Regions from separate parts of the Pseudomonas sp. MF08875 genome, predicted to be linked through region 3. Evidence: predicted binding sites of a transcription regulator. Region 3 holds the regulator's gene; each other region holds the start of a gene.
The links. The regulator sigma-54, encoded in region 3, starts transcription at its own class of promoters, with help from an activator protein. The targets are predictions, from matches to a motif close to ANTGGCATNNANNTTGCTNT.

Region 1: a site for sigma-54 is predicted at 2,491-2,510, ahead of glnA (type I glutamate--ammonia ligase). Genes of this name have one in related genera too.
Region 2: a site for sigma-54 is predicted at 1,907-1,926, ahead of glnK (P-II family nitrogen regulator). Genes of this name have one in related genera too.

The regions. Positions count from the first base shown of each region.
Region 1 is NZ_JCBCUW010000002.1:29,024-33,258, reverse strand. It holds gene typA (translational GTPase TypA) at 1-682, opposite strand, end outside; gene thiI (tRNA uracil 4-sulfurtransferase ThiI) at 822-2,276, opposite strand; gene glnA (type I glutamate--ammonia ligase) at 2,608-4,014, shown strand.
Region 2 is NZ_JCBCUW010000014.1:60,031-64,265, forward strand. It holds gene AC19YT_RS10490 (ammonium transporter) at 37-1,374, opposite strand; gene glnK (P-II family nitrogen regulator) at 1,407-1,745, opposite strand; gene AC19YT_RS10500 (accessory factor UbiK family protein) at 2,118-2,378, shown strand; gene AC19YT_RS10505 (YifB family Mg chelatase-like AAA ATPase) at 2,523-4,016, shown strand; gene AC19YT_RS10510 (LysR substrate-binding domain-containing protein) at 4,022-4,235, opposite strand, start outside.
Region 3 is NZ_JCBCUW010000046.1:23,936-28,170, reverse strand. It holds gene lptA (lipopolysaccharide transport periplasmic protein LptA) at 1-433, shown strand, start outside; gene lptB (LPS export ABC transporter ATP-binding protein) at 433-1,158, shown strand; gene AC19YT_RS22455 (RNA polymerase factor sigma-54) at 1,335-2,828, shown strand; gene hpf (ribosome hibernation-promoting factor, HPF/YfiA family) at 2,954-3,262, shown strand; gene ptsN (PTS IIA-like nitrogen regulatory protein PtsN) at 3,275-3,739, shown strand; gene rapZ (RNase adapter RapZ) at 3,741-4,235, shown strand, end outside.

The DNA of each region.
Region 1 (4,235 bases), on a different contig from region 3:
GGGCGATACGGCCAACGCCGATAACACCCAGGAAGCTGTTGTAGTCCAGTGCCGAGATTTGCATCTGGAACGGGCCCTCACGGTCAACAGTCGGCGCCGGTACGTTGTCGACGATCGACTGGTACAGCGGGGTCATGTCTTCGGCCATGTCGGTGTGTTCCAGACCGGCAATGCCGTTCAGGGCCGAGGCGTAGACGACTTTGAAGTCCAGCTGTTCTTCGGTGGCGCCCAGGTTGTCGAACAGGTCGAAGATCTGGTCCAGAACCCAGTCCGGACGTGCGCCCGGACGGTCAACCTTGTTGATGACCACGATTGGACGCAGGCCGGCTTCGAAAGCCTTCTTGGTCACGAAACGGGTTTGCGGCATAGGGCCGTCTTGTGCATCAACCAGCAGCAGAACGGAGTCGACCATCGACATCACACGCTCTACTTCACCGCCGAAGTCGGCGTGGCCCGGGGTGTCCACGATGTTGATGTGGTAGCCGTTCCAGTTGATGGCGGTGTTTTTCGCCAGGATGGTAATACCGCGCTCTTTCTCCTGGTCGTTGGAGTCCATCACGCGCTCGTCGTTGAGCTCGTTGCGCTCCAGGGTGCCGGATTGACGCAAGAGTTTGTCTACCAGGGTGGTTTTACCGTGGTCAACGTGAGCAATGATGGCGATGTTGCGTAGATTTTCGATCACTTGTGTATCTCGATCAGAGGATTCGGTGTGCTGACAGGTCGTGGCAGCGATTTTCAATAGAGTCAGGCCTTGCCGTTACAGCTTGACGGCGGCGTCGGGGGGCCGGTGACGCAGGCCACAGGCGTACAGCCCCGGGCTCTTAGCTCGGTCGATAAACGCGCACATTGGCATATCCCTCACTGAGCAAATGGTGGGCATGCAGGCGACTCATCACGCCTTTGTCGCAATACAGCAGGTACTGGCGAGTAGGGTCCAGTTCCTTGAAACGAGCGTTCAATGCATAGAACGGCAACGCTTGTACGTCGATGCCGGCAAGCTCCAGCGGCGCGTCCTCAACGGCATCCGGGTGACGGATGTCGATGACGATCTGGCCGGCCAGGGCTTCGCTGACTTCTTCGATCTGCAAATCCTGGCCCAATTCGTCGATCACCCGATCGATCGGCACCAGTTTGGCGTTCTCCAGCGCACGCTCGAGCACCGCCATGTCGAATTCTTTCTCTTCGTGCTCCACGCGCGGGCGCTTGGCGTGGGTCTTGGGGTTCACCGAAATGACCCCGCAGTACTCGGGCATGTGCTTGGCGAAGTCGGCGGTGCCGATTTCGTTGGCCAGGTCGATGATGTCCTGCTTGTGGCTGGCGATCAGTGGGCGCAGCACCAGTTTGTCGGTTACGCAGTCGATCACGGACAGGTTGGGCAGCGTCTGGCTGGACACCTGGGAAATCGCCTCGCCGGTCACCAGGGCGTCGATGTCCAGCCGGTCGGCAATCCGCGAGGCAGCGCGCAACATCATACGCTTCAATACCACGCCCATATGACTGTTATCGACTTTGCCGAGGATTTCCCCCAGCACTTCCTCGAACGGCACGCTCACAAACAGCACGCGCTGGGAGCTGCCGTACTTCTTCCAGATAAAGTGCGCGACTTCCATCACGCCCAGTTCGTGGGCACGCCCGCCCAGGTTGAAGAAGCAGAAATGGCTCATCAGGCCACGGCGCATGATCTGGTAGGCCGCCACCGTGGAATCGAAACCGCCAGACATCAGCACCAGGGTCTGTTCCAGGGCACCCAACGGATAACCGCCAATGCTGTTGTGCTGGCTATGGATCACAAACAACCGTTGGTCGCGAATTTCCATGCGCACTTCGATTTGCGGCGCCTTGAGGGAGATTCCGGCGGCGCCGCACTCGCGACGCAGCTTGCTGCCGACGTATTTCTCCACGTCCATGGAGCTGAACGGGTGCTTGCCGGCGCGCTTGCAGCGCACGGAAAAAATCTTGCCCTCAAGCTCACTGCCAAAGTGCAAACGGCACTTTTCGGTGATGTCGTCGAAGTCCCCCAACGGGTACTCGTCGACCTGCAAAAAATGCGCGATGCCGGGCATGCAGCTCAGGCGCTCGGTCATGTCCTTCAAGGCTTTGGGCTCGGTGACGCGGGTTTCCAGCTCGAGGTTGTCCCACACGCCGTTCACCACCACGGCCGGGTCCAGGTCGCGGAGCACGGTGCGGATGTTCTTGGCCAATTGGCGGATGAAACGCATCCGTACCGGGCGGCTCTTGATGGTGATCTCGGGAAAGACTTTTACGATTAGTTTCATGAAAACAGCGCGCGCAGGGCCAGCCGAAAAAGGGGGGCGCGGATTATAGCGGAAATTGCTCAAGCTTTAACCAGTTAATCTGCAATTGGTTTTGCTCGCACTTTATTGGTGCGTTTTCGGTATTTGCCGCCACATTGCAGTGCGTAAAAAACGCGCTTTATACGATTTGCACGTTTATAAGCGCGTAAAAGGGACGCAAAACCCAACTCGGGGCACTGGCATGCAATTTGCTCCCTTGTGAGGCAGGTTGCCATGGCCGAGTATTCGCGCCCGCATCACCCACATTCCAAGGGCTCTCCACTACCCAGCCCGAATCCACCCCGGAGGACATATGTCGAAGTCGGTTCAACTCATCAAAGATCATGACGTCAAGTGGATTGATCTGCGCTTCACTGACACCAAAGGCACGCAGCACCACGTGACCATGCCGGCCCGTGATGCGCTGGATGAATCCTTCTTCGAAGAAGGCAAGATGTTCGATGGTTCCTCCATCGCGGGCTGGAAAGGCATCGAAGCCTCCGACATGATCCTGCTGCCGGACGACTCCACCGCCGTGCTCGACCCGTTCACCGAAGACCCAACGCTGATCCTGGTCTGCAACGTGATCGACCCTTCGACCATGCAAGGCTACGACCGCGACCCTCGCGCCATCGCCCACCGCGCCGAGGAATACCTCAAGTCCACCGGCATCGGCGACACCGTGTTCGTCGGCCCGGAGCCTGAGTTCTTCATCTTCGACCAAGTCAAATTCAAGTCCGACATCTCCGGTTCGATGTTCAAGATCTACTCCGAGCAAGGCTCGTGGATGACCGACCAGGACATCGAAGGCGGCAACCACGGCCATCGTCCGGGCGTGAAGGGCGGCTATTTCCCAGTTCCGCCGTTCGACCATGACCACGAAATCCGTACCTCCATGTGCAACGCCATGGAAGAAATGGGCCTGGTCATCGAAGTGCACCACCACGAAGTGGCCACTGCCGGCCAGAACGAAATCGGTGTGCAGTTCAACACCCTGATGAAGAAAGCTGACGAAGTTCAGACCCTCAAGTACTGCGTGCACAACGTGGCCGTGGCCTATGGCCGCACCGCGACCTTCATGCCTAAGCCGCTGTACGGCGACAACGGCTCGGGTATGCACGTACACATGTCCATCGGCAAAGATGGCAAAAACACCTTCGCCGGCGAAGGCTATGCCGGCCTGTCCGACACCGCCCTGTACTTCATCGGCGGCATCATCAAGCACGGTAAGGCCCTGAACGGCTTCACCAACCCTTCGACCAACTCCTACAAGCGTCTGGTCCCAGGCTTTGAAGCGCCGGTCATGCTGGCCTACTCGGCACGCAACCGCTCTGCCTCGATCCGCATTCCTTACGTCTCCAGCCCTAAGGCGCGCCGTATCGAAGCCCGTTTCCCGGACCCGGCTGCCAACCCGTACCTGGGCTTCGCCGCCCTGCTGATGGCAGGCCTGGACGGCATCCAGAACAAGATCCACCCAGGCGACGCTGCCGACAAAAACCTGTACGACCTGCCGCCTGAAGAGGCCAAGGAAATCCCGCAAGTGTGCGGCAGCCTGAAAGAAGCCCTGGAAGAACTGGACAAGGGCCGTGCGTTCCTGACCAAGGGCGGCGTGTTCAGCGACGACTTCATCGATGCCTACATCGCCCTCAAAAGCGAAGAAGAAATCAAGGTCCGCACCTTCGTACACCCACTGGAATACGAGCTGTACTACAGCTGCTAATCCGGTAACGCTTGCGCAAGCGGCGTAACAGAGGCCTCCTTCGGGAGGCCTTTTTCATGGCTGAAATCTCTGACATCAAAACCACCGCCCTTCCCTGGCGCGCGCCGCCGCGCCCGGCATTCCCCACCCGTCGCCCTGGGTAAGCTTGCCGGCCCAACCGACAACGCCCAAGGAAGACACCATGCTCAAACACGCCCGCGCCCTGGCACTCATGCTGCCCA
Region 2 (4,235 bases), on a different contig from region 3:
GCAAGCCGGGCATTTTTTACGCCTTACACAGGCTGCCTATAAGTTGTAGCCACGCTCGTTGTGTTGCGCCAGATCGAGGCCGACAGCCTCTTCCTCTTCGCTCACCCGCAGGCCCATCACCGCATCCAGCACCTTGAGGATCACGTAGGTGACAATACCGGTGTAGACCACGGTAAAGCCCACGCCCTTGCACTGGATCCAGACTTGCGCCGCGATATCCGTCACCGTACCAAAGCCGCCCAGGGCCGGAGCAGCGAATACGCCCGTGAGGATCGCACCGACGATACCGCCGATGCCGTGCACGCCAAAGGCGTCCAGAGAGTCGTCGTAGCCCAGCTTGCGCTTGAGACTGGTGGCGCAGAAGAAGCAGATCACACCGGCCACCAGGCCGATCACCAGGGCGCCCATCGGGCCTACGGTGCCCGCGGCCGGAGTGATGGCCACCAGGCCCGCCACCACACCGGAGGCAATGCCCAGGGCGCTTGGCTTACCGTGGGTGATCCACTCGGCGAACATCCAGCCCAGCGCAGCGGCGGCGGTAGCGATTTGCGTCACCAGCATCGCCATGCCAGCCGTGCCGTTGGCGGCGGCGGCGGAGCCGGCATTGAAGCCGAACCAACCGACCCAGAGCATCGCCGCGCCCATCAGGGTGTAGCCCAGGTTGTGCGGGGCCATGGGTGTGGTCGGGAAGCCTTTGCGCTTGCCCAGTACGATGCACGCCACCAACCCTGCCACACCGGCGTTGATATGCACCACGGTGCCGCCAGCGAAGTCCAGCACGCCCCAGTCCCACATCAAGCCGCCGTTGCCGGACCAGACCATGTGCGCAATCGGCGCGTAGACCAGGGTGAACCAGATGGCCATGAAGATCAGCATCGCAGAGAACTTCATGCGCTCGGCGAAGGCACCGACAATCAGCGCCGGGGTGATGATGGCGAACGTCATTTGGAAGGTGATGAACACCGCTTCCGGGAACAAGGCCGCCGGCCCAGTGATACTGGCTGGCGTAACGCCCGCCAGGAACGCCTTGCCCAGGCCGCCGAAGAAGGAGTTGAAGTTGACGACGCCCGCTTCCATGCCGGTGGTGTCGAAGGCAATGCTGTAGCCGTAGACAACCCACAGGATGCTAATCAGGCCGGTAATGGCGAAGCACTGCATCAGTACGGACAGGATGTTTTTCGAGCGGACCATACCGCCGTAGAACAGCGCCAGGCCGGGAATGGTCATGAACAGCACCAGGGCTGTGGAGGTCAGCATCCAGGCGGTATCGCCGGAGTTGAGGACTGGAGCCGCCACTTCGTCTGCCGCCATAGCCAGGCTGGGCATTACGAGGGACAACAGGGCTCCAAGCCCTGCGAATGTGCGCAGAGTCATAGTGTTTCTCCTGGGGCGTTGGGTTTGGCGGCTTAGATTGCGTCGGTATCGGTTTCGCCGGTACGGATGCGAATAGCCTGTTCCAGATTGACCACGAAGATCTTGCCGTCACCGATCTTGCCGGTGTTGGCTGCCTTGGTTATCGCCTCGATAACCCGATCAAGATCCTTGTCGTCAATGGCGACATCAATCTTCACCTTAGGCAGGAAATCGACCACGTATTCCGCGCCGCGATACAGCTCGGTGTGGCCTTTCTGCCGACCGAAGCCTTTGACCTCAGTAACGGTAATGCCCTGCACGCCGATCTCGGACAGCGACTCGCGTACGTCGTCCAACTTGAACGGCTTGATGATGGCAGTGACTAGCTTCATGAAAACTCTCTCCCGAATTGGTGGACTTGCCCCAGGAAAACAAACCCGGCTCAAGTCTAAGCGCAGTGCCTGGCTTTGTAACGCATCGTCGGCCCGACTCAGCCATCCCGGCGCACTGCGTTCGTCACAGCGACTGCATCAGTGCATGGGTCATCAGGCACTAAGCAGAAACCTTGCCATCTCTAGAAAAACCCACCATATCAATCGCTTGCCAACGGCCATTGGCCTTTTGCCGCCATCGCCCGCCGGGTTACGCACAAAAACGGTGCAGCCGTGGCGCAACCGATGCGCGATAACCGTGCGGCCGCCCCTGCCCTGGCGGGCAGACACCCCGTGATACACTGCCGGCCATCTGTTCCCAGGACTTTTCCCATGCTCGCGCCCAAAGACCTCCTCGACGCCCTGAGCGGCCACGCTTCCCGTTTGTTCAGCGGCGACACCGCGCTGCCGCGCAATGAAATCGAAAGCCAGTTCAAGGCCCTGCTGCAAAGCGGCTTCAGCAAACTGGACCTGGTCAGCCGGGAAGAATTCGACAGCCAAATGGTCGTCCTGGCCCGCACCCGCGCACGCCTGGAAAGCCTTGAGGCGAAAGTCGCGGAGTTGGAAGCCAAGCTCAACCCGCCCCCGCAGTAACCTCGCCACCACGCCCGTCGCCACCGATGGGCGTGGCCGCCCGATACGTCTTGCAACCCTGTCACCCCCGCCTCGCCTTCACACCTCGACTACCCTTCCCGGACCCGCAGGATGCGGTTCTCTGTGCCCATCAAGGAAGGTTCCATGTCGCTGGCCATCGTCCACAGCCGCGCCCAGGTGGGCGTTGAAGCCCCCGCCGTCACCGTCGAAGTACACCTCGCCAACGGCCTGCCCGCGCTCACCCTGGTGGGCCTGCCGGAAGCCGCCGTGAAGGAAAGCAAGGACCGGGTGCGCAGCGCCATCATCAACTCGGGTTTTCAGTTTCCGGCACGGCGCATCACCTTGAACCTCGCCCCTGCGGACCTGCCCAAGGACGGCGGGCGCTTCGACCTGGCCATCGCCCTGGGCCTGCTGGCCGCCAGCGTGCAGGTGCCCATGCTGGCCATCGAAGAAGTCGAGTTCCTCGGTGAACTGGCCTTGTCCGGTGCCGTGCGCCCCGTGCGCGGTGTACTCCCGGCAGCGTTGGCGGCGCGCCAGGCCGGGCGCGTGCTGGTGGTGCCCCGGGCCAATGCCGAAGAGGCCTGCCTGGCCTCGGGCTTGAAGGTGATCGCGGTAGAACACCTGCTCGAAGTGGTCGCCCACTTCAACGGCCACACGCCCCTGGAGCCGTTCACGTCCAACGGCCTGCTGTTGGCCAACAAACCCTACCCCGACTTGAGCGAAGTGCAGGGCCAAGTGGCCGCCAAGCGGGCCCTGCTGATCGCCGCGGCCGGGGCCCACAACCTACTTTTAAGTGGCCCGCCAGGCACCGGTAAAACCCTATTGGCCAGCCGTTTACCCGGCCTGCTGCCGCCATTGAGCGAGGCCGAAGCCCTGGAAGTCGCAGCCATTCAATCGGTGGCCAGCCTGATGCCGCTGCGCCACTGGCCGCAGCGGCCATTCCGCCAGCCCCACCACTCGGCCTCCGGCCCGGCGCTGGTGGGCGGCAGTTCCAAACCCCAGCCCGGGGAAATCACCCTAGCCCACCACGGCGTGTTGTTTCTCGACGAGTTGCCGGAGTTTGACCGCAAGGTCCTGGAGGTTCTACGCGAGCCCCTGGAATCAGGCCATATCGTGATCGCCCGGGCCCGCGACCGGGTGCGTTTCCCGGCGCGGTTCCAACTGGTGGCGGCGATGAACCCTTGCCCTTGCGGCTACCTGGGGGAACCCAGCGGGCGGTGCCGCTGCACGCCGGAGCAGGTCCAGCGTTACCGCAACAAGCTCTCGGGGCCGCTGCTCGACCGTATCGACCTGCACCTGACCGTCGCCCGCGAAGCCACCGCCCTCAACCCCACCGCCCAACCCGGCGGCGACACCGCCAGCGCGGCACGCCTTGTCGCCCAAGCCCGCGAGCGCCAGCAACAGCGCCAGGGTTGCGCCAATGCCTTCCTCGACCTGCCGGGGCTGCGCCAGCATTGCCGCTTGGCCCCGGCCGATGAAGCCTGGCTGGAAACCGCGTGCGAACGCCTGACCCTGTCCCTGCGCGCCGCCCACCGTTTGCTCAAGGTTGCCCGCACCTTGGCCGACCTGGAGCAAGCCCCTGGCATTACCCGCGAACACCTGGCCGAGGCCCTGCAATACCGCCCCAGCAACGCCTGAAGGCGTCAGCTCAAATGCTCGACATCCGGTAGCACCATGGCCTGGGCTTCACCCTGTAGAAAGTCGCTCAAGCGCCGCAAACGCTCACCGCCGGGGCGGGTCTTGGGCCACACTAGGTAATAGCCATCGCCGCTGGCGACTGCAGTGGGCCACGGCAGGCTCAAGCGCCCCTGAGCCACGTCCTCGGCCACCATCAGCAGGTCGCCCATGGACACGCCA
Region 3 (4,235 bases):
CGACGCCCAACTCGATGACAAGCAAGGCATTGCCACCTACCGGGGCGACGTCATCATCACCCAGGGCTCAATGAAGATCACTGGCAACACCGTGACCATCACCCGGGCCGGCTCGGGCGATATCGACGTCGTAACCGCCGTGGGCAACCTGGCTTACTTCGAGCAGTTGCAGAAACAGACCGATCCCAAGCCGGTCCAGGCCTACGCCGTAACCATCCAATACCATGCGCCGCAGAACCGCATCGTGCTGATCGACCGCGCTAAGGTCATCAATGACGGCAACACCACCGAAGGCGAGAAAATCGTCTACGACACCGTCAAACAGATCGCCAACGCCGGCCGCGCCAACGGCTCCTCTGTCACCGCGCCACGTCCGCGGATCGACATGGTGATCCAGCCCAAGAAGAAAACCGACGAGAAAAAGGCCCCTTAATGGCAACTCTGAAAGCTCAGCATCTGGCCAAGAGCTACAAGAGCCGCCAGGTAGTGCGTGACGTCAGCCTGTCCATCGACAGCGGCCAGATCGTCGGCCTGCTCGGCCCCAACGGCGCCGGCAAGACCACCTGCTTCTATATGATCGTGGGTCTGGTACAGGCCGACCAAGGCCGCATCCTGATCGATGACCTGGATGTGAGCCACCAACCCATGCATGGCCGCGCCAAGGCCGGTATCGGCTATCTGCCGCAAGAAGCGTCGATCTTCCGCAAACTGTCGGTAGCCGACAACATCATGGCCATCCTCGAAACCCGTAAGGAGCTCGACAAGGCTGGCCGGCGCAAACAGCTCGAAAGCCTACTGCAGGAGTTCCACATCAGCCACATCCGCGACAACCTGGGCATGAGCCTTTCCGGTGGCGAGCGTCGCCGCGTGGAAATTGCCCGAGCCCTGGCCACAGCACCAAAATTCATCTTGCTCGACGAACCTTTCGCCGGCGTGGACCCGATCTCGGTGGGCGATATCAAACAGATCATCCATCACCTCAAGGCCAAGGGCATCGGTGTGCTTATCACCGACCACAATGTGCGCGAGACTCTGGATATCTGCGAAACCGCCTACATCGTCAACGACGGCCAGCTGATCGCCGAAGGCGACTCTGCCACCATCCTTGCCAACGAGTTGGTCAAGGAAGTGTACCTGGGCCATGAGTTCCGCCTGTAAGCGTGGAGTTTGGCTTTTCGCCAGGGCGGCCAGCAGTGAACTCTGAAAAGTTTATTATTGCGGCGCCCTAGGCAAGCACTCCAGTTTCAGGCATATAATTTGCTTAAGTTTGGCGCTCCGGCGCCCTGTAGTGGATGGCGCATGTGCGCCGGCAAATAAGGTGTTAAGCCCCTGCCATGAAACCATCGCTAGTCTTGAGAATGGGCCAGCAGCTGACGATGACACCGCAGCTGCAACAGGCCATCCGCCTGCTCCAATTGTCGACCCTGGACCTGCAACAGGAAATCCAGGAGGCTCTGGAATCCAATCCGATGCTCGAACGCCAGGAAGAAGGCGACGACTTCGACAACGCCGATCCACTGGCCGACAACGTCGAACAGAAACCTAATGCCGACGTTCAGGAACCTTCCTACCAGGAAAGCGCCCCGACGGTGGACAACCTTGAGGATGGCGAGTGGGGCGAGCGCATTCCCAATGAACTGCCCGTCGACACCGCCTGGGAAGACATCTACCAGACCAGCGCCAGCAGCCTGCCGAGTAACGATGACGACGAGTGGGACTTCACCACACGCACATCGGCCGGTGAAAGCCTGCAAAGCCATCTGCTGTGGCAATTGAACCTGGCCCCGATGTCCGACACCGATCGCCTGATCGGCGTGACCCTGATCGACTGCATCAACAACCAGGGCTACCTGGACGAATCCCTCGAGGAAATCCTCGAAGCCTTCGACCCGGAACTGGACATCGAACTCGACGAGATCGAAGCCGTACTGCACCGCATCCAGCAGTTCGAGCCGGCCGGAATCGGCGCACGCAACCTGGGCGAATGCCTGCTGCTACAACTGCGCCAACTCCCCGCCAAGACCCCTTGGCTGACCGAGGCCAAGCGTCTGGTCAGCGACTTCATCGACCTACTCGGCAGCCGCGACTACAGCCAGCTGATGCGCCGCATGAAGATCAAGGAAGATGAACTGCGCCAGGTCATCGAACTGGTGCAGAGCCTCAACCCGCGCCCAGGTTCGCAGATCGAGTCCAGCGAGGCCGAATACGTCATCCCCGACGTCATCGTGCGCAAGGATAACGACCGCTGGCTGGTCGAACTCAACCAGGAGTCGGTACCGCGTCTAAGGGTCAACCCGCAATACGCCGGTTTCGTGCGCCGCGCCGACACCAGCGCCGACAACACCTTCATGCGCAACCAATTGCAGGAAGCACGCTGGTTTATCAAGAGCCTGCAGAGCCGCAACGAAACCCTGATGAAGGTTGCTACCCAAATCGTCGAGCATCAGCGCGGCTTTCTCGAGTACGGCGACGAGGCGATGAAACCCCTGGTTCTGCACGACATCGCCGAAGCGGTGGGCATGCACGAGTCGACCATTTCCCGGGTAACCACCCAGAAATTCATGCACACGCCCCGCGGCATCTACGAACTGAAATATTTTTTCTCCAGCCATGTCAGCACCTCCGAAGGCGGTGAATGCTCGTCCACGGCGATCCGCGCGATCATCAAAAAACTGGTTGCCGCGGAAAATCAGAAAAAGCCGTTGAGTGATAGCAAGATCGCTGGTTTACTGGAGGCACAAGGCATTCAGGTAGCCCGCCGCACCGTCGCCAAGTACCGCGAATCCCTTGGGATTGCGCCTTCAAGCGAACGCAAGCGGCTGATGTAACGGGTTACGCCACAGCGTTCCAGGGTGTGCTTGACGTCTCGCCCAAAAGCAGGTCTTCGAGCACAACCTAAGTGGCAGGCAAACCGGCCTGCCGCCTTATGCACTGGCAACGAAGGAGAAGCTGTATGCAAGTCAACATCAGTGGACACCAACTGGAAGTGACCGAACCTCTGCGGGCCTATATCGGCGAAAAACTCGACCGACTCGAAAGGCACTTCGACAAGATCACCAATGTGCAGGTGACGATGAATGTCGAAAAACTGAAGCAGAAAATCGAAGCCACCCTGCACATTCACGGAGGGGAGGTCGTTGCCAATGCCGAACATGACGATATGTACGCTGCCATCGACCTGCTCACCGACAAGCTTGACCGCCAACTCAAAAAGCATAAGGAAAAGACCCAAAGCCTCCTCCAGGGCGCGACCGGTCGTTAACACTCCCCACCCATGATCCGACTTGAAAATATCCTGACCCCCGGCCGTTCCCTCGCGAACGTGCCGGGCGGCAGTAAAAAGCGCGCACTCGAAAAAATTGCCAACCTGATCGCGGATCAAGTTCCCGATCTGGAAATGCAGGATGTTTTCGAGAGCCTGATTGCCCGTGAGAAGCTTGGCTCTACCGGCTTCGGCAACGGCATCGCCATTCCCCATTGCCGTCTCAAGGGTTGTGAGTCGCCCATCAGCGCCTTGATCCACTTGGACGCCCCCATCGATTTCGACGCCATCGACGGTGCACCGGTCGACCTGCTGTTTGTCCTGCTGGTCCCGGAAGCGGCCACCGATGCCCACCTGGAGCTGCTACGCCAGATCGCCAGCATGCTGGACCGCGAAGACGTGCGCAAAAAACTGCGCAGCGCCCAGAGCAGCGAAGCCTTGTACCAGGTCGTCCTGGACGAGCAGAACGGCCAATAGCATGCGCCTGATAATCGTCAGCGGCCGCTCCGGCTCCGGTAAAAGTACCGCCCTCGATGTCCTGGAGGACAACGGCTACTACTGCATCGACAACCTCCCGGCAGGCCTGCTGCCGGAACTGGCCGAACGGGCCCTGATCCACACGGAACTGGCTCAACCGCTGGTCGCGGTGTCCATCGACGCCCGTAACCTGCCCAGCCACCTGTCGCGTTTCCCGGAGTTGCTGGAGGAAGTCAAGAGCCGGCACATCCAGTGCGAAGTGCTGTACCTAGACGCCGACGAAGAAACCCTCATCAAGCGCTTCTCGGAAACCCGACGCCGGCATCCACTGACCAGCGCCAACCGCTCCCTGCCCGAAGCCATCAGCGATGAGACTAACCTGCTGGGGCCGATTGCCGATCTGGCCGACCTGAAGATCAACACCACCAGCCTGAACCTCTATCAACTGCGTGACACCATCAAGCTGCGCCTGCTGAACCAGCCTGAACCGGGCACA